Regions from separate parts of the Streptomyces sp. NPDC006197 genome, predicted to be linked through region 1. Evidence: riboswitches for the same ligand, from Rfam matches in the RefSeq annotation. Region 1 holds a riboswitch; each other region holds the start of a gene.

The links. A riboswitch is a leader RNA that binds a small molecule or an ion and turns the genes downstream of it on or off. The one in region 1 is predicted to bind cyclic di-AMP.
Positions count from the first base shown of each region.
Region 2: it holds a riboswitch for cyclic di-AMP, as region 1 does, so the genes downstream of both, ABZ318_RS09540 (transglycosylase family protein) here and ABZ318_RS21090 (M23 family metallopeptidase) in region 1, are expected to answer to the same signal.
Region 3: it holds a riboswitch for cyclic di-AMP, as region 1 does, so the genes downstream of both, ABZ318_RS03390 (M23 family metallopeptidase) here and ABZ318_RS21090 (M23 family metallopeptidase) in region 1, are expected to answer to the same signal.
Region 4: it holds a riboswitch for cyclic di-AMP, as region 1 does, so the genes downstream of both, ABZ318_RS10535 (LysM peptidoglycan-binding domain-containing protein) here and ABZ318_RS21090 (M23 family metallopeptidase) in region 1, are expected to answer to the same signal.

Region 1 is NZ_JBEXSZ010000065.1:38,170-43,104, reverse strand. Features, by position in the region: gene ABZ318_RS21095 (GntR family transcriptional regulator) at 61-744, opposite strand; gene ABZ318_RS21090 (M23 family metallopeptidase) at 933-1,703, opposite strand; cyclic di-AMP (ydaO/yuaA leader) riboswitch at 1,716-1,881, opposite strand; gene ABZ318_RS21085 (pitrilysin family protein) at 2,082-3,479, opposite strand; gene ABZ318_RS21080 (pitrilysin family protein) at 3,476-4,831, opposite strand.
Region 2 is NZ_JBEXSZ010000021.1:49,220-54,154, forward strand. Features, by position in the region: gene eno (phosphopyruvate hydratase) at 1-1,188, opposite strand, end outside; gene ABZ318_RS09540 (transglycosylase family protein) at 1,507-2,232, opposite strand; cyclic di-AMP (ydaO/yuaA leader) riboswitch at 2,236-2,409, opposite strand; gene ABZ318_RS09545 (transglycosylase family protein) at 2,668-3,633, opposite strand; gene ABZ318_RS09550 (cytochrome P450) at 3,809-4,935, opposite strand, start outside.
Region 3 is NZ_JBEXSZ010000007.1:904-5,838, forward strand. Features, by position in the region: gene ABZ318_RS03380 (hypothetical protein) at 7-162, shown strand; gene ABZ318_RS03385 (PP2C family protein-serine/threonine phosphatase) at 272-1,483, shown strand; cyclic di-AMP (ydaO/yuaA leader) riboswitch at 1,696-1,860, shown strand; gene ABZ318_RS03390 (M23 family metallopeptidase) at 1,872-2,969, shown strand; partial or broken gene ABZ318_RS03395 (serine/threonine-protein kinase) at 3,057-3,689, opposite strand; gene ABZ318_RS03400 (aldolase/citrate lyase family protein) at 3,835-4,935, opposite strand, start outside.
Region 4 is NZ_JBEXSZ010000024.1:20,357-25,291, forward strand. Features, by position in the region: gene ABZ318_RS10520 (alpha/beta hydrolase) at 1-479, shown strand, start outside; gene ABZ318_RS10525 (hypothetical protein) at 645-1,241, shown strand; gene ABZ318_RS10530 (phosphoribosyltransferase family protein) at 1,495-2,799, shown strand; gene ABZ318_RS10535 (LysM peptidoglycan-binding domain-containing protein) at 2,783-3,664, opposite strand; cyclic di-AMP (ydaO/yuaA leader) riboswitch at 3,669-3,853, opposite strand; gene ABZ318_RS10540 (hypothetical protein) at 4,233-4,835, shown strand; gene ABZ318_RS10545 (phosphocholine-specific phospholipase C) at 4,922-4,935, opposite strand, start outside.

The DNA of each region.
Region 1 (4,935 bases):
CGTTTCCGGGCAGCACGAAAACCCGGCCCGAATGCCTTTTGTCTTTATACGGCGCGCGTGTTAATTCCGGGCACTCGTCGTGTTGACGGGATGTTGCGGGACCCTCACACGGCCGCGCCCCGGATTCTTCAGCCGGTGCAGCGGCAGTGAGCGCTCCGCGTGCAGCGCGGTCAGCGCCCGCGCCCGCTCGGCGTCGCCGCGCGCCACTGCGTCCACGATCGCGCCGTGCTCCGCCCAGGCCTCCACCGGCTGGACGGGCTGCTCCACGACGTGCGTCCAGGCGATCTTGTGCCGCAGCTGGGTGAGCAGCGCCGTGAGGGCCGGGCTCCCGGAGGCCTGCGCCAGGGTCTCGTGGAACCAGCCTCCGAGCGAGCGCAGGTCCTCGCCCTGGCCGCGCCTGGCCCGCTCCTGCCCCAGCCTGACCAGGCCGCGCAGCACCTTGAGGTGCGCCTCGGTGCGCCGCTGCGCGGCCCGGGCGGCGCCCAGCGGTTCGAGCAGCGCCCGCATGTCGAGGAGATCGGCGGCCTCCTGCTCGGTCGGCTCCGCGACCTGGGCGCCCGCGTGACGGCGGGTGACGACGAAGCCCTCGGACTCCAGGGTGCGCAGCGCCTCGCGGACCGGGACCCGGGAGACCCCGTACCGGCGGGCGAGTTGCTCCTCGGTCAGCCGAGCACCCCACTCGAACACGCCGGAGACGATGTCGTCCCGGATCGCCGTGCATACCGAATGCGCGGGAATGCGCATGTCCGACCTCCGCCTTGGTGCGCGCGAGACAATTCGAGCGGCGCCTGTTCTGCGCCGATCTTCGACTCTATTGCAGCACGCCGGAATTTCCGATGCCCCGACGGAATCCATGGCCGTCTTCCGGTCAGCGAAAAGCCCCGGCTCAGTACGAGCCGGGGCTTTTGCGACGCGGTGCGCGGCGGGCGGGATCAGACGTTGACGCCGCGGGCGCGGAGGTACGCGATCGGGTTGATGTCCGAGCCGTACTCGGGGCTCGTGCGCGCCTCGAAGTGGAGGTGCGGCCCGGTGGAGTTGCCGGTCGAGCCCGAGATGCCTATCTGCTGGCCCGGCTCGACGGTCTGGCCGACGTAGACCCCGATGGAGGAGAGGTGCCCGTACTGGGTGTACGTGCCGTCGTTCATCCGGATGACGATGTTGTTGCCGTACGCGCCGCCCCAGCCGGCCTCGACGACGGTGCCGGAGCCGACGGAGACGACCCGGGTGCCGTAGGCGGCGTGGAAGTCGACGCCGGAGTGGCTGCCGGAGGACCAGAGCGAGCCGCCGGTCTTGTAGCCGGTGGAGACGTACGAGCCGGCGACGGGAAGCTGGAAGGAGGCCAGGCGGCGGCGCTCGGCCTCGCGGGCGGCGCGCTCGCGCTCCAGGCGGATCTCCTTGGCGCGGGCCTCGGCCTTGCGCTTCGCCTCGGCCTGGACCTTCGCCTTGGCGATGGCCTCGTCGGCCTCCTGCTCCTGGGCGGCGGCCTGGGCGTTGATCCGGTCGACGAGGGAGTCCTCGGTGATCACCTGGGTGAGACCGGTGTCCTCGACGGAGCGGTGGTCCGTGTCGGCGGCGAGCGCCGGGGAGGCGAGGGTTCCGATGACGCCGGTGGTGGCGAGCGTCGCGGCGCCGGCGATGCCCGCGCTGCGGCGCGCCATCCGGCTCGGAGCACGATGCTTCCCGGTGGCACGGGTGAACGCCATGTAAGGGCTGATCCTTTCCTTCCTTCTCGCCTACCGGGTTAGCTGACGGGTTCGGAGCAGGAAGGTCTCCTACGAGCCCCTCCGTACGAGACGAAGGCGCCCGATTCACCCCAGGGACTGCGTGCGGGTCCCCGGCTCCCCAGGCTCGCGCCTGACGGGGACTCGGCGATGACTGTCCGATGCCGCGGTTGCGGCACGTGCAACTGACGAACAGCCGCCCCGACGCTATGCGGATCGTCTTTCAATCACCAACCGGACACGACTTTTGTAAGACATGCCACAGGGCAAACGATCACCCTTGATCCCAATACGGACAAAGCGGAGGACCCCGACGAACTATGCCGTCGGGGCCCTCCCGTTGTCGCCTCGGAGCCGGAATCAGCCCGTCACGACGGTCACTTCACCGATGCCGAGCGCACGCACCGGCTCCGCGATCTGCGCCGCGTCACCGACGAGCACGGTGACGAGCCGGTCCACCGGGAAGGCGCTGACCACGGCGGCCGTCGCCTCGACGGTGCCGGTCTCGGCCAGGCGCGCGTACAACTGGGCCTGGAAGTCGTCCGGGAGGTGCTGCTCGACCTGGTCGGCGAGCGTCCCGGCGACCGAGGCGGCCGTCTCGTACTTGAGGGGCGCCACCCCGACGAGGTTCTGCACGGCGGTCTCGCGCTCCGCGTCGGTGAGGCCCTCGGCGGCGAGGGTGCGCAGCACCTTCCACAGGTCCTCGAGAGCCGGGCCCGTGTTGGGGGTGTCGACGGATCCGCTGATGGCGAGCATCGCGGCGCCGTTCCCCTCGGCGTCCGAGCGGAGCACCTGGCCGAAGGCCCGCACGCCGTACGTGTAGCCCTTCTCCTCGCGCAGGACCCGGTCCAGACGGGAGGTCAGGGTGCCGCCGAGGCAGTACGTGCCGAGGACCTGGGCCGCCCAGACGCGGTCGTGCCGGTCGGGGCCGATCCGGCCGATCAGCAGCTGCGTCTGGACGGCGCCGGGGCGGTCCACGATGACGACCCGTCCGGTGTCGTCGGCGGTGATCGGCGGCATCGGGAGGGGCTCGGCCGGCTCACCGGTCCAGGCGCCCAGCGTCTCGGCGAGGACCTTGTCGAGGTCGACCCCGGTCAGGTCGCCGACGACCACCGCGGTGGCCGTGCCCGGCCGGACGTATGCGTCGAAGAAGGCGCGGACGGCGGCGGCGTCGATCGCGGCGACGGTCTCCTCGGTGCCCTGGCGCGGCCGGGACATCCGGGACTCCGCCGGGAACAGCTCCTTGGAGAGCTGCTTGGCCGCGCGGCGCGCCGGGTTGGCCGTCTCGTGCGGGATCTCGTCGAGACGGTTGCGCACCAGGCGCTCGATCTCGGTCTCCAGGAACGCCGGGGCGATCAGGGCCTCGGCGAGCAGGCCGAGCGCCTTGGGCAGCCGGGAGACCGGGACCTCCAGGGAGACCCGTACGCCCGGGTGGTCGGCGTGCGCGTCGAGCGTGGCGCCGCAGCGCTCCAGCTCGGCCGCGAACTCCTCGGCGCTGTGCTGGTCGGTGCCCTCGGAGAGCGCGCGGGCCATGATGGTGGCGACACCGTCGAGACCGGCGGGCTCGGCGTCCAGCGGGGCCGGCAGGAAGATCTCCACGGCGACGACCTGCTGGCCGGGGCGGTGGCTGGTGAGCACGGTCAGACCGTTGTCCAGCTTCCCGCGGTCCGGGGCCGGGAAGGCCCACGGCCTGGCTGCGCCCGGCCGGGGCTGCGGATGGAAGTCCATGCTGGTCAAAGACACGGCAGCGTCGGTCACTGGTCCGCTCCCTCTTCCTCGTCGCCGTCGGCGTTCTCGCTCTGCTCGGTCGCCAGGGGCTCGTAGACGAGCACCGCGCGGTTGTCGGGACGCAGCTTGGCCGCGGCGACCGCCCGCACCTCCTCGGCGGTGACGGCCAGGACGCGGTCGACGGCGGTCAGGGCGAGCTGCGGGTCGCCGAACAGCACGGCGAACCGGCACAGTTCGTCGGCGCGACCGGCGACGGTCCCGAGCCGGTCCAGCCACTCCCGCTCCAACTGGGCCTGCGCGCGCTCCATCTCCTCGGGCGTGGGGCCCTCCTCGGCGAACCGGGCCAGCTCCTCGTCGACGGCCGCCTCGATCCGCGGGACCTCGACGCCCCCGGAGGTCTTGACGTCCAGCCAGCCCAGCGAGGGCGCCCCGGCGAGCCGCAGCAGGCCGAAGCCCGCGGCGACGGCCGTACGGTCGCGGCGGACCAGGCGGTTGTGCAGCCGGGAGGACTCCCCGCCGCCCAGGACCGTCAGGGCCAGGTCGGCGGCGTCGCACTCGCGCGTGCCGTCGTGCGGCAGCCGGTAGGCGGCCATCAGCGCACGCGCCGGGACCTCCTCCTCGACGACCTCGCGCAGCTGCTCGCCGATGACCTCGGGCAGGTCGCCGGAGCGCGGCTCGGGCTTGCCGTCGTGGGCCGGGATGGAGCCGAAGTACTTCTCGACCCACGCGAGCGTCTGCGCCGGGTCGATGTCGCCGACGACGGACAGCACCGCGTTGTTCGGGGCGTAGTACGTGCGGAAGAAGTTCCGCGCGTCCTCCAGGGTGGCCGCGTCCAGGTCGGCCATGGAGCCGATCGGCGTGTGGTGGTAGGGGTGGCCCTCCGGGTAGGCGAGGGCGGTCAGCTTCTCGAAGGCCGTGCCGTACGGCACGTTGTCGTAGCGCTGGCGGCGCTCGTTCTTGACGACGTCCCGCTGGTTCTCCATGGACTCGTCGTCCAGGGCGGCGAGCAGCGAGCCCATGCGGTCGGCCTCCAGCCAGAGCGCGAGCTCCAGCTGGTGCGTGGGCATGGTCTCGAAGTAGTTGGTGCGCTCGAAGCTCGTCGTGCCGTTGAGCGAGCCGCCGGCGCCCTGCACCAGCTCGAAGTGGCCGTTCCCGTGGACCTGCTTCGAGCCCTGGAACATCAGGTGCTCGAAGAGGTGGGCGAGGCCCGTGCGGCCCTTGACCTCGTGGCGCGAGCCGACGTCGTACCAGAGGCAGACCGCGGCGACCGGGGTCAGGTGGTCCTCGGAGAGCACCACGCGCAGGCCGTTCGCCAACCGGTGCTCGGTCGCTGTCAGGCCGCCGGAGCCGGCCTCGGCCGTGGCCGTGTGACCCATGGGCATGTACGTCCCTTCGATCGCGATGTGAAAAAGTCCTGCCACTGTATGCAAGCGCGCCGACACCTGGCGAAGTTCCCGACCCTTCGTGATGTCCCTCTTCCGGGTCG
Region 2 (4,935 bases), on a different contig from region 1:
GTCCGAGCGGGCCGGGGCGCCGGTCTTGATCTGACCGCAGTTCACGGCGACGGCGAGGTCGGCGATGGTGACGTCCTCGGTCTCGCCGGAGCGGTGGGACATCATGCACTTGAAGCCGTTGCGCTGGGCGAGCTCGACGGCGTCGAGGGTCTCGGTCAGCGAGCCGATCTGGTTGACCTTGACCAGGAGGGCGTTCGCGGTGCCCTCCTCGATGCCGCGGGCCAGGCGCTCCGGGTTGGTGACGAAGAGGTCGTCGCCGACGATCTGGACCTTGGAGCCCAGCTTGTCGGTGAGGATCTTCCAGCCGTCCCAGTCGTCCTCGAACAGCGGGTCCTCGATGGAGACCATCGGGTACGCGGAGACGAGCTCCTCGTAGTACTCGGTCATCTCGGCGGCCGAGCGGGACTTGCCCTCGAACTCGTACGCGCCGTCCTTGTAGAACTCGGAGGCGGCGACGTCGAGCGCGAGCGCCACGTCGGTGCCCGGGGTGTAGCCGGCCTCCTTGATGGCCTCGACGATGAGGTCGAGGGCGGCGCGGTTCGACTCCAGGTTCGGGGCGAAGCCGCCCTCGTCGCCGAGGCCGGTGGAGAGGCCCTTGCGCTTCAGGACGCTCTTGAGGGTGTGGTAGATCTCCGCACCCCAGCGGAGGGCCTCGGAGAAGGACTCCGCGCCGATCGGGGCGATCATGAACTCCTGGATGTCCACGTTGGAGTCCGCGTGCGAACCGCCGTTGAGGATGTTCATCATCGGAACGGGCAGCAGGTGCGCGTTCGGGCCGCCCAGGTAGCGGAAGAGCGGGAGGTCGCTGGCCTCGGAGGCGGCGTGCGCGACGGCGAGGGAGACGCCGAGGATGGCGTTGGCGCCGAGCGAGCCCTTGTTCTCGGTCGCGTCCAGGTCGAACATGGCCTGGTCGATCAGGCGCTGCTCGGTGGCGTCGTAGCCGACGAGCTCCGGGCCGATCTGCTCGATGACGGCGAGGACGGCCTTCTCGACACCCTTGCCCTGGTAACGGTTGGGGTCACCGTCGCGGAGCTCGATGGCCTCGAAGGCACCGGTGGAGGCACCGGACGGAACGGCAGCACGGCCGGTGCTGCCGTCGTCGAGGCCGACCTCGACCTCGACCGTGGGGTTGCCTCGGGAGTCCAGGATTTCCCGGGCTACGACGACGTCGATGGACGGCACGAGCATCTCCTTCTGGGATGTGACGCTGGATGTGACGCAAGGTCGGTGCAGGGTCGCTTGGCCTTGCGACAAGAGCCTAACCGGCTCGGGGGCTCCGGCCAGCCGGGCGCCCGCCCGCTGGGACGAAAAAGGACCCAAGGGCACGCATCCCGGGACGAAGGACCCCGGATCTACTGGACAGTAACCGCTGAAACCGCCACGTTCCCCGGAAACGGGGAACCCCGGTCCGGCGCGCACGGGGGAAGGGCACGCCGGACCGGGGTGGTCACCGCGGGAGGGTCGTCGGGGCCGCGTGAGCCGCCGGACTCACGCGAGCCGCCGGACTCACTTCAGGTGGAGCTGCTGGCCCGGGTAGATGAGGTCGGCGTTCTCGACGACGTCCTTGTTCAGCTCGAAGAGCTTGGCCCAGCCGCCCTTGACGCCGTGCGCCTGGGCGATCTTGCTGAGGGTGTCGCCGGTGACGACCTTGTACTCGCCGTCGCCCTTCTTGACCTTCTCGCCGGTCGGGGTGGTGACGGTCTTGGGGGCCTTGCGCTGCTCGCTGCGGGTGGTCGGCTGCTCGGCGCGACGCTCCTGCTGCTTCGGGGCGGCCTGCTGCTTCGGGGCGGCCTGCTGCGGGGCGGCCTGCTGGGGCTCGCTCTGCTGCGGGGCGCTCTCGGCGGCGCCGCCGTCGTAGGAGGCACCGGAGAGGCCGACGCCGCAGCTCGGCCACGCGCCCTTGCCCTGGCCCGCGAGGACCTTCTCGGCGACGGCGATCTGCTGGGACTTCGACGCCAGGTCGGCGCGCGGGGCGTAGGCGGTGCCACCGAAGGCGGCCCAGGTGGAGTTGGTGAACTGCAGGCCGCCGTAGAAGCCGTTGCCGGTGTTGATGGCCCAGTTGCCGCCGGACTCGCACTGGGCGACGGTGTCCCACTCGGCGGAGGTGGCGGCCGAGGCGGTGCCCGCGGTCATCAGCGGGGCGGCGACGGCGATGCCGGTGACGCCGACGAGCGCGGCGACCTGGGTGGCCTTGGAGGGACGACGGTGTTTGCCCTTGGCGGAAAACAGCATGGGGATTCTCCTCACCGACGCCTGTGAGGTGAGCTGTCGGGTTCGGGCCGGAAAGTTGCCCGGCCGCGTGTCCTTGCACGCGGCTTCACCCCAAGCCGGTCGTCGGCCGTCTGTCTCAACGGCCGGGACCGGCACTTACCTTGGGTCCCCCACTCCTGCCTTCGGCGCTTGCGCGACGACTGTTCCCATCGGCCGACGGCAGGATTCGGCGTTTCGGTCGACGGGGCCCGCGGTGGCGAGCGGTGACGACCGTAGACACAGACCCGCCGGAAGTTCAAAGAGGCTCATCGGGGAAAAATCGCCCTTGTCCACCCTCCGGCGGGCGGTGTTTGCGCAGGTGAGAGGTGACGGAAGCAAAGTTTGCGGACGCGACACGCCAGTTGGGGCGAAGAGACCCATGTCTCACTTGCCCAGAACCGGACATAAGCCCGCGAACTAACCGGCTGCCGTTGTCGAACCCACCGTCAGGTCAAGGCTCTGACCAGGGAGGATGAGGTTCGGATCGGTGCCCACCGTCTGCCGGTTGGCGTCGTAGAGGGCGGTCCAGCCTCCGGGGAGTTCGTTCTCCTGCGCAATGCCGGACAGGCTGTCACCCGGACGCACGGTGTATTCGCCCGTAGTGTCCTGACTGTCCGTTGCGCCCGAATCCTTCGCCTCGTCAGTCGCGGGCGTGGCGTCGACCTTTTCTCCCGCCTTGTCCGCACTCGAAGCGTGTCGACCCGATTCGGGCGAGCTGTCCGTCTCGCCGGATTCCTCCGGAGCGGCCTCGCCCCGGTGCTTGCCGGTGCCGGGCGTGGCCGACGGTGCGTCAGTCTCCGGCGTGCCGGACGAATCCGGTGTACCGGGCGTAACGGACGCGTCGGGGGTGCCCGGAGTCGTCGGCGCGGCGGGCGCGGTGGACGTGGCCGGCGCGGTCGGCGTGGCGGAGGTCGCCGGAGCGGTCGGCGTGGTCGGCGCCGTGGGGGTCGCGGAGGTGGCGGACCGGTCCGTCGTCCCGGTGGTCCCCGTGGGGGCCGTCGGCGTCCCGGCGGTGCGGCCGGACTCGGGAAGGGGGCCGGTGGGCGCCGTCGGGACGACGGTCGGGCCGGGGTTCACGCCGGTGGCCCTGCCGTCGTTGGTCAGACCGGCGATCGGCGCGCAGGTGGCCCACTCGGTGCTGCCCTTGGCGAGCGCCTTCTCGGCCACCGCGATCTGCTGGGCGCGGCTGGCCAGGTCGGGGCTGGGCGCGTAGGCGAGGCCGCCGTTGCGCTCCCAGCTGTCCTGGGTGAACTGGAGGCCGCCGTACATCCCGTTGCCGAAGTTGGCGCTCCACTGGCCACCGGACTCGCACTCGGCGACCCGGTCCCAGGTGGCGGCGTCGGCGGCGGAGGCGGATCCGGTGGCGAGCAACGGCAGTGCCATGGCGGATCCGGTCACGCCCGCGGCGACGACGATGGCGGGGGCCTGACGGGGGCGACGGTGTCGTCCGTTCCCGGAACGCATAAGAGCGCCTTTCGCGTGACGGCTGAGACTGCCGGGAAACGTAGCCGCATTCGAACGTCCGTCACAAGTCGATGGCGCCACGATCACACGAAGATCACATTTCTGATGGACCCTCAGTGACCAGGACCGGTACGGAAGGGGAGAACTCCACCGGAAGCGTGCGCAAACCACGCATGATGAGCCCACCGCGCCACCGCAGTTCGGCCGGATCGGCGGCAAGTCGCAGGTCCGGCAGCCGGGTCAGCAGGGTCGCGAGCGCCGTCTGCCCTTCGAGGCGGGCGAGCGGCGCGCCCAGGCAGTAGTGGATGCCGTGCCCGTAGCCGAGGTGCTGGTTGTCGCGCCGGGCGAGGTCGAGCGTGTCCGGCCCCTCGAACCGCTCCGGGTCCCGGTCGGCGGCGGCGAGCACCACGAGCACCGGGTCGCCCGCCGGGATCTCCTGGCCGCCGATGGTCAGCGCCCGCGTCGCGTACCGCCAGGTGGCCATCTCCACGGGCCCGTCGTACCGCAGCAGTTCCTCGACGCCGGTCTCCAGGAGGCCGGTCTCCCCGGCGGCGAGCGAGGCCTGGAGCCGCTCGCGCTGCCCGGGGTGGCGCAGCAGCTGGTACACGCCGTTGCCGATGAGGTTGACGGTCGTCTCGAAGCCGGCGAACAGCAGGATGAAGGCCATGGCGGCGGCCTCGTTCTCGGTGAGGTGCTCGCCGTGGTCGGAGGCCTTGATGAGCCCGGAGATCAGGTCGTCCCCCGGGTCGAGCCGCTTGCGGTGGATCAGCTCGGCGAGGTAGCCCCGCATCTTCTTCACCGACCGGGCGACCCCGCCGCGCGGCCCGCCGCCGTGCCGGATCATCATCCCGGCCCAGTCCCGGAAGTCGTCCTGGTCCTCCTCGGGCACGCCGAGCAGGTCGCAGATCGCGTAGATGGGCAGCGGGAAGGCGAACTCGTGGATGAGGTCGGCGCTCCCCCGCGCCACGAAGGAGTCGATGAGCCGGTCCGTCAGCTCCTGCACGCGCGGGGTGAACTCGGCGACCCGGCGCGGGGTGAAGGCCTTCGAGACGAGCCGCCGCAGCCGGGTGTGGTCCGGCGGGTCGATGTTGAGCAGATGCGTCATCAGCTCGGCCTTGCGCTCGCCGGGGATGCCGGTCTTCCCCTTCGCGTGCGGGGACTCGTCGTGGTGCGCGGGGTTCTTGGAGAGCCGCTGGTCGGCGAGGGCCTGCCGGGCGTCCG
Region 3 (4,935 bases), on a different contig from region 1:
TGAACGGTGGCCGAGACCGCGCCCGCCTTCGCGCAGTCGCTGCCGACGCTGATCGCCGCCTCGCTCGCGACGGGCGCGGGGCCGCTGCTGTGTGCGGTGGGTCTGGGGTGCGCGGCGGCGATGGCGCTCCTCGCCCGGGGCGGGCGGATCGCGGCCGGCTGACCCCGTACGCCACTCGGCCCCGTGGGAGTCGCCGCCCCCGGCGGCGGCGGCCACCCTGGGAGGGCGCGGTGCGGACCGCGGCCGGGTCGGACCGGGCAGGAGAGCACAGGTGGGGAACCCCCTAGGAGCGGCGGGCGGAGGGCGGCGGGGCGGCGAGGGCCGCCCCGAGTACGGCGGTGCCCGGCGGTTCATCCGCGCGCTGCCCTCGCTGGTCATCGTGGGCGGTGTCGTCTTCGACCTGGCGACCCCGCCCGCGTACACGGCGTCGCCGCTCTTCTCCGCCGCCCCGCTGATCGCCGCGCCCTTCTTCTCGACGCTGACCACCCTCCTCACCGGGATCGCCGCCGTCCTCGCCTCCGTGGGGCTGCACCTCTACAACGGCACGGCCGACGAGGTCCCGGCCCTCACCGAGACCCTGACCGTCCTCACCGTCTCCGCGCTCGCCCTCCTCATCAACCGGGTCGTGCGCCGCAGCGGCGAGCGGCTCGCCTCGGCGCGGGTCATCGCCGAGACCGCGCAGAAGGCGGTGCTGCCGACGCCCGCCGAGCGGATCGGCGGACTGCAGTGCGCGGCGCGGTACGAGGCGGCGCAGGCCGACGCGTTCATCGGCGGCGACCTGTTCGCCGTCCAGGACACCCCGCACGGGGTGCGGCTCGTGGTCGGGGACGTCCGGGGCAAGGGGATGGACGCGGTCGAGGCCGTCGCCGTCGTCATCGGGGCCTTCCGGGAGGCGGCCGAGCAGGAGCGGACCCTGGAGGGTGTGGCGCAGCGCCTGGAGCGGGCCCTGGCCCGGGAGGGCACCCGCCGGCACGGGCTTGACGCCTTCGAGGGGTTCACCACGGCCGTCCTGGCCGAGATCCCGCGCACCGACGGGAGCGGGACCTTCGGCGGTTTCGTACGGGTCGTCAACAGGGGGCACCCGCCGCCGCTGATGCTGCACGCGGACGGGCGCCTCGAGACGCTGGAGCCGGGCGAGGCGGCGCTGCCGCTCGGCATGGGCGACCTGGCGGCGTGGCCGGACCGGGCGGAGGCGCGGCCGTTCCCGCCGGGCGCGACGCTGCTCTTCTACACGGACGGCCTCTCGGAGGCGCGGAACGCGCAGGGCGTCTTCTACGATCCGGCGGCGCGTCTCGCCGGCCGGATCTTCCCGGGGCCCGAGGAGCTGCTCGACGCGCTCGTGGACGACGTACGGCTCCACACGGGCGGCGGGTCGACGGACGACATGGCGCTGCTCGCGGTGAGCCGCCCGGCGACGGGGCAGCCCGAGCGGCGCCGGACGATGCCGGTGGTGCCGCCGGGCGGGTCCGGTCACCGGCCGTAGTCGCAGGGTGTCACTGCGATAACAATTGACATAACGTCAGATCGTGAGGGTTTCGCCCTTGCCGCTTCACACCTCTCTGAAGGGGGGTCAACTCGGGCGATACACCATCAATTCAATGAATGATCAAGGGGGACGGCTTGGAATCGGGACCCCCTGTCTATTAACGTTCGATAACGCAGCGCGGTCGTCCCAGCCGTCGCAAGAGGCGGCACCGTGCGCACGCGCCGAATCCTGAAAAGGAACCGGGGAACCACCACTTGGGGTGAATCGGGCCCCTTCGCACCCGTGTGAACCACGCACGCGCGCGGTCGAGCCCGTAGGAGACCTTCCTGCTCCGAACCCGTCAGCTAACCCGGTAGGCGAGAAGGAAGGAAAGGAGCGCGCCCCCGTGGCGTCCAACACTCCCGCACCCGAAGCCCCCTTCGATGCCTTCGGCAGCGGTGCGGGCCCCGCCGCCCCCGACACCGAGTGGAACCCCACCGAGAGTTCCCTCCGCGCCGAGAGCCGCTCCGGCGGTCGGCACCGGGTCGTCAAGCAGCGCTCCAACTTCGCCCGCTCCTCCACCGTCCTCGGCGTCGGCGTCATCGCGGCCGTCGGCGCGGGCGGCCTCGCCACCGCGCAGGAGAAGCCCCCGGTCGCCATATCGCTGCCGGACCTCCCCGACCTGGACCTGCCGGACGCCCACGACCTCCCCGGCGTCGGCGACCTCCTCCCCGAGGAGGACAACGCGCCCGTCACCGCGGCCCGCACCAACCCGAACCCGCTCACCGCCGCCACCTACACCACCGCGGCCGACCAGGCGACCGGACAGGCCGAGCAGACCGCCGCCCCCGCCGCGGGCGAGGCCCTGCGCGCCCGCATCCTCCAGCAGGCCGAGCAGCAGCAGGCCTCCGCCGACGCCGCCGAGAAGGCCGCCGCGGAGAAGGCCGCGGCCGAGAAGGCCGCCGCGGAGGCCGTGGCCAAGGAAGCCGCCGCGGAGAAGGCGGCCGCCGAGGCGAAGGCGAAGGCCGAGGCGGAAGCCAAGGCCAAGGCGGAGGCGGAAGCCGCCGCGAAGGCCGAGGCCGAGCGCCTCGCCCAGCTCGCCGCCAGCTACTCGCTGCCGGTCTCCTCGTACACCCTCACCGCCACCTACATGCAGTCCGGCTCGATGTGGTCCTCCGGCTACCACACCGGCCTCGACTTCGCCGCGCCCACGGGCACCCCGCTCAAGGCGGTCCACGGCGCGACCGTCAAGTCGGCGGGCTGGTCCGGCTCCTACGGCTACCGGATCGTCCTGGAGCTGGAGGACGGCACCGAGGTCTGGTACTGCCACCTCTCGTCCATGCTGGTCAGCGCCGGCCAGACCGTCTCCACCGGCGAGACCGTCGGCCGCGTCGGCGCCACCGGCAACGTCACCGGCGCCCACCTCCACATGGAGGTCCACACGGCCGGCGGCGACGGCATCGACCCGGCGTCCTGGCTCCGCTCCAAGGGCCTGAGCCTCTGACCTCCGGGGCTCGCACGGAATAGGCCCGGCGGCGGGAGCGGTTGATCCACGCATGACCTCCCTCCGCCGACTGGGCACCTCCGACACCACGATGGCGTTCAGGGTCTGCCAGGTGGAGGTGCGGCGGAACGGGGAGGCGCCCTCGACGGCCGCGTACAGGGTGGCGCCGAGCGCCCAGACGTCCGAGGCGGGCCCCGGCTGCTGCCCCTGGGCGCGCTCGGGCGCCAGGTAGTCGAGCGAGCCGACGATCTCTCCGCTGCGGGTCAGATGGGTGGCGGAGCCGTCGCCGGGGTCGTCCATCGTGGCGATGCCGAAGTCGGTGAGGACGACCCGGCCCCCGCGGTCGAGGAGCACGTTGCCGGGCTTCACGTCGCGGTGGAGCACGCCCACGTCGTGGGCGGCGGCCAGCGCCTCCAGGACGGCGGCGCCGATCTGCGCGGCCTCCCTGGGGTCGAGGGTGCCGCGTTCGCCGAGGACGCCGTCGAGGGAGGGGCCGTCGACGAGTTCCATGACGATGACGGGGCGGCCCTCGTGCTCGGTCACGTCGTGGACGGCGATGACTCCGGGGTGCCGGACCCGGGCGGCCGCTCGCGCCTCGCGCTGCATCCGCAGCCGCAGGTCCTCCAGTTCGGGGCCCGACGCGTCGTTGTAGGTGCGCAGTTCCTTGACGGCCACCTCACGGCCGAGGACCTCGTCGACCGCGCGCCAGACGACGCCCATGCCGCCGCGCCCGAGTTGCCGCACCGTTCTGTAGCGGCCCGCGAGCCGCTCGTACTCCCCCGATGACACCGATGCCCCGTTCCCTGTGGCTGCGTTGGACGCGTACAGGGTACGGGGCGGCGGTGGACTCCCTGTGGGGGACCGGCTACTGGGCGGTCGCCGTCAGGTCGCCTCGGCGCGGGGCGGCGAAGCGCTCGAGGTCGGCGCGGGTCATGCCGGTGAGGGCGTCGACCTCGGCGGTGTCGAGGGCGCCGCACTGGAGGCCGCGCAGCAGGTAGGAGGAGAGGGCCTTGGCGGTGGCGGGCTCGTCCATGACGTCGCCGCCGGCGTGGTTGGCGTAGGCGGAGAGGCGCTTGGCGGCGGTCTCGAAGCCCTCGCGGTAGAAGGCGAAGACGGCGGCGTAGCGGGTGGGGATGTGGCCGGGGTGCATGTCCCAGCCCTGGTAGTAGGCGCGGGAGAGGGCGCGGCGGGTGAGGCCGTAGTGCAGGCGCCAGGCCTCGTGGACGTGCTCGGTGGAGCCGACGGGGAGGACGTTGGTGGAGCCGTCGGAGACGCGGACGCCGGTGCCGGCGGCGGCGACCTGCATGATCGCCTTGGCGTGGTCGGCGGCCGGGTGGTCGCTGGCCTGGTAGGCGGCGGAGACGCCGAGGCAGGCGCTGTAGTCGAAGGTGCCGTAGTGCAGTCCGGTGGCGCGGCCCTCGGCGGCGCCGATCATGCGGGCGACGGCGGCGGTGCCGTCGCTGGCGAGGATGGACTGGCTGGTCTCGATCTGGATCTCGAAGCCGAGGCGGCCCGCGTCGAGGCCGTGGGCCTTCTCGAAGGACTCCAGGAGGCGGACGAAGGCGGAGACCTGCTCGGGGTAGGTGACCTTGGGGAGGGTGAGGACGAGGCCGTCGGGGAGGCCGCCGTTCTCCAGGAGGCCGGTGAGGAAGACGTCGGTGGTGCGGATGCCCCGGTCGCGTACGGCGGCCTCCATGCACTTCATCCGGATGCCCATGTACGGGGCGGCGGTGCCGTTCTCGTACGCCTCCGAGATCAGGCGGGCGGCGCGGGCCGCGTCCTGGTCCTCGTCCTGGCCCGCGTAGCCGTCCTCGAAGTCGACGCGGAGGTCCTCGATGGGCTCGCGCTCCAGCTTGGCGCGCACGCGGCCGTAGACGTCCTCGGCGAGGTCGTCGGAGAGGCCGAGGACGGCGGCGAAGGAGGCGGCGTCGGGGGCGTGCTCGTCGAGGGCGGCGAGGGCCTGGTC
Region 4 (4,935 bases), on a different contig from region 1:
CCCAGCTGATGCTGCTCGACGCCCCCGACCGGATCAGTTCGATCATCGGTGTCTCTCCGGTCTCCGCCGCCGGCTTCCCGCTCGACGGGGAGACCTGGGAGCTCTTCGCCGGAGCCGCCGACGAGCCGGCCAACCGGCGCACGATCATCGACAACACCACCGGCGGGCGCTACGACGACGCGTGGCTGGGCGCACTCGTCGACCGTTCCGTCACCCGCTCCTCCGCGACGGCCTTCCGCGCCTACCTGGACTCCTGGTCCCGCACCGACTTCCACGAGCGGGTCCGCGACAACCCCACGCCCGTCCTGCTCGTCGTCGGCGCCCACGACCCCGCGCTCGGGTCCGAGGCGATGGAGGCCACCTGGCTGCGCTGGTACCCCAACGCCCGCCTCGAAGTCCTCAAGGACGCCGGTCACTACGCCCCCGAGGAGACCCCACAGGCCCTCGCCGAGGCCATCGAGGCCTTCCTCGGCGCCTGAGGCCTCGGCCTCGGCTTCCGGCCTCGGCTTCGGTCTCATCCGAAGGTCGACGGAGTCGACGACTTTCGAGGACAGCGGCGGGGCCCCTCGGCAGCGGATCATCGTGCTCACGACCTCAGGGGGCGGTCTTCCAGGGACCGTCCACGACCGGCAGGAGCACGACCGATGGGCCTCGCACAGTCGCAGCACCGCTTCCTCGTACGGCAGAAGGTGACGCCCATGGCCAACCGCTACCTGGTGCACACCGTCGGACCGGACGGCGAGGAGGGCGAACTCGTCGCCTTCGCCCACCAGAAGAGGATGGCTCTCAAGGAGCACGTCACCTTCTACACCGACGAGTCCCAGCGTCAGGTCCTCTTCACCTTCAAGGCCCGTCAGGTCATCGACCTCGGTGCGACGTACGACGTGGTCGGCGCCTCCGGCACCCGACTGGGCAGCTTCCGGAAGGACTTCGGCGCGTCCCTGCTGCGGAGCACCTGGCACCTGAGCCGGGACGACGAGAAGGGGGAGGCCACCGGGCAGGAGCGGAACCAGGTGGTGGCGCTGCTGCGGCGGGCCTGGGAGTTCCTGCCGTTCGTGGACCTCGTCCCGTTCATCGTGCCGTACCACTTCGACTTCGCCGAGGGCGGCCGGCCCGTCATGTCCGTCGACAAGCTCTTCGGCATCCGGGACCGGTACGTGCTCGACATAGCCGACCCGGAGCTCGACCGGCGGCTCGCCATAGCCCAGACCGTGGCCCTCGACGCCCTGCAGTCCCGCTGACCGAGCCGGGGCCTCGTCGGTCACCGGCGTGCCGAGCCGGCACCGGTCCGCTCGCCGGGTGGGCTTGCCGTCCACGTGGGGCCGCCGTCTGCGAGGGCCGCTGTCCGCCCGGGGCCGCCGTCCCGCCCGGGGCCGCCTTCCGGGGCGCCCCGCCGACGAGGGCGACGCGTCTACCCTGGAAGGACGGGCAGGGGACGGGGCACTCCGTTCCTCCCCGCGCCCGAGCCGCGCACCGGCGGAAGGGCGGCGGATCATGTTCTTCAGCGATCGCACCGACGCGGGGCGGCAGCTCGCCGCCCGGCTCGACCACCTCAAGGGCCATGACGTCGTGGTCCTCGGGCTTCCGCGGGGCGGTGTGCCGGTGGCGGTGGAGGTCGCCGACGCCCTCGACGCGCCGCTCGACATCTGTCTCGTACGGAAGCTCGGTGTGCCGCACCAGCCGGAGCTCGCGATGGGGGCGCTCGGCGAGGGGGGCGTGCGGGTGCTCAACGAACGGGTGCTCCGCGAGACCCGTGTGGGCGACCACGACCTCGCCGCGGTGGAGGAGCGTGAGCACGCCGAGCTCGACCAGCGCGCCCGCCGCTACCGGGGCAGCCGGCCCTCCGTGCCCCTCGACGGGCGGACGGTCGTCGTGGTCGACGACGGGCTGGCGACGGGGGCCACGGCGCTGGCGGCCTGCCGGGTGGTCCGGGCCCGGGGCGCCGCCCGGATCGTCCTCGCCGTCCCGGTGGCGCCACGGGGCTGGACGGCCCGCGTCGGCGACGATGCCGACGAGGCCGTCAGCGTGCACACGCCGGACCTCTTCTTCGCGATCGGGCAGTTCTACCAGGACTTCTCGCAGACACCGGACGCCGAGGTCATCGCCTGCCTGGACCGGAGCAAAGCCGCGCGGAACCCCGACGCGCAGGGCACGGACGTGCGGATCCCGGTCTCCGGCGTCACCCTCGTCGGGCGGCTCGCGGTGCCCGAGGGCGCCGACGGCATCGTCCTGTTCGCCCACGGCAGTGGCAGCAGCCGCCACAGCCCCCGGAACCGGGCGGTCGCGGGGGTGCTCAACCGGGCGGGCCTCGGGACCCTCCTCTTCGACCTGCTGACCGAGGCGGAGGCGGAGGACCGTGAGCGTGTCTTCGACACCCGGCTCCTCGCCGGGCGGCTGGCCGGGGCCACGGAGTGGCTGGCCGGGAGGCCCGGGAGCACGGGACTCCCGCTCGGGTACTTCGGTGCGAGCACGGGCGCGGCCGCCGCGCTGTGGGCGGCCGCCGACCCCGCGTCACCCGTGAGCGCCGTCGTCTCGCGGGGCGGTCGGCCGGACCTCGCGGCCGAGCACCTGGCCCGGGTGCGTGCTCCGACGCTCCTGGTGGTGGGCGGCGCGGACGCGATGGTCCTGGACCTCAACCGGCGGGCCCTGGCCCTGCTGCGCTGCGAGAACCGGCTCGCCGTGGTGGGGGGCGCCGGCCACCTCTTCGAGGAGCCGGGCGCCCTGGAGGAGGTGGCGGACCTCGCCACCTCCTGGTTCGCCGAGCACTTCCGGCGTCAGGGGATCAGTACGCCGAGTTGACGTTGTCGATGGAGCCGTAGCGGTCGGCCGCGTAGTTGCAGGCGGCGGTGATGTTGGCGACCGGGTCGAACAGGTCCATGGAGGTGCCGGGCACGTGGTAGGCGAGGAAGGTCGGCTCGATGACCTGGAGCAGGCCCTTGGAGGGGGTGCCGGCGACCGCGTTGGAGTCCCAGAGGTTGATGGCCTGGGGGTTTCCGGACGACTCGCGCATGACGTTGCGGAGGATCCCGTCGTAGGAGCCGGGGATGCCGTGCTGGCCCATGATGGCCAGGGACTCCCGGATCCAGCCGTCGAGGTTGTCGGCGTAGTTCGTGGCGGCGGCAGGGGCGGCCTGGCCGGCGGCGGGTGCGGCGGCGACGGCCTGCGCGGCGGAGGCGCCCGCACCGGTGGCGACGGCGGGAGCGGCCGGCCGGCGCTCGGAGCGGCTCGCCCGTTCGGTCGTGGCGGACTTCTTCGCCTTCGCCTGCGCGGGGGCGGCCTTGACGGAATCCCGACGAATCGTCAGTTCGAGGCCGGGGCGAATGAGTGACGGGTTGTCACCCACGACGCTCTTGTTGGCACGGTAAAGGCTCTTCCAGCCTCCCTGAATTCCCTTCTTGTGGGCGATCAGGGAAAGCGAGTCGCCACTCACGACGGTGTACGTGCGTGCGGCGGCCGGGGCGGCGGGGGCCTTGGCGGCGGTCTGCGCGGCGGGAGCGGCGAGGGACTGGGCGGCGATCTCGGGGGCGCCGGACACGGGCGCGGCGTCGGCGACGGCCGGGGCGACGAGCGGCAGGGTGAGTGCGGCGCCACTCGTGCCGACCAGGGCGAGGCCTCGGGAGACGGGGCTGCGGCGGGGGCGGCGGTGCTTACCGTGAGCAGGCATGACGGTTTCCTCTCCGGCGCCTGCGGGGTGAGCTGTCGGGTTCGGACGGGAGATGTCCGGCCGCGCGCACGCGGCTTCACCCCGAGCCGTTCCGGATTCCGGACCGGCGTATTCGTGGGTCCCCCGCTCCTGCCGTCGGGTGAAAAGGGAGGTTTACCGAGCGGCGGCAGGATTGGGCGTTCCGCTCGAATGGAGGTGACCGTAGGCCAGTAATGCGACGGATAACAAGGGGGAGGTGTCTCTGGTATCCGGAAATGGATCACGGAATTCGGTTAATTCAAGATCGATGCCGTCCGGGAGGCGTTGAACTTCCTTGCCCAGTACGGGGTGGGGGAGGGGGTCGCCGGACTGTCGGGCCGTGTGAGTGAGCCGTGTCACTCGAAGCGCAATGTCCCATTTGTTGCTTAATTCCTTTCATGGGTAAATAGGATGGTAATTCATATGGTGGGGTGTTCGTCGAGAAGGGGAGAGGTGGCGCGGAGGTGGCGACTCTCCGTGTGGAGGCGAAAGCCGCGAAACCGACATTCCGTCTTGAAGGATGGAGGGAGCCGACTCAGGAGACACCCCCATGCCGCCCTCCACCTCCCTGCTCAGCCCCGACGCCCTCGACCGCGAGGCGGCCGCCCTCTTCGAGAGCGCCACCTGGCAGCGGATCGTCACGGACTGGACCGCCCCCCAGGAGCCGCCGCCGGCGGAGGAGGGCTGGCGGGCGCTGCTCAGCGTGCCGGTGGACCGGCTCGTGGCCGACGCCCTGGCCTCCCTGCCTCCCAAGCTCCCCTCCGAGCGCCGCATCCCGGGGCGGCTCGGAGCCGTGCTGCCGGACCGGCTGCACACCTGGCGCCGCATCGGCCAGGCCGAGCTCCGTCCCTCGGTCCACCTCGGCTACGCGCGCCTGGTGCTGACGGAGTGGGGCTGGCAGAACGCCCCGTACAAGCTGCGTGACGTGCGTGGCGCCCGGTGCGTCTGCGGGGCCCTCCTCGCCGCCCACCGGCTCGGCTACGGCAGCGCCGACACCATGAACGAGGCGGCCGCCTGGATCATGACCGAACTGCGGTCGCGCGGGTGGCAGGGGCTGATCGGGCCGTGGAACAGGGCCCCCGGCCGCACCGGAGCCGACGCCGTGGCGCTCCTCGACGCCACGGTCCGCCGCGCCGCGCACGCCGGCCGCTGACGCCACGCCACGCCGGTGCCACGCTGGTGCCGCGCCGGTGCCGGGCGGCGACCGGAAGGCCGCTGCCCGGCACGCGGGGGAGGGGGTCAGCCGCTGACGC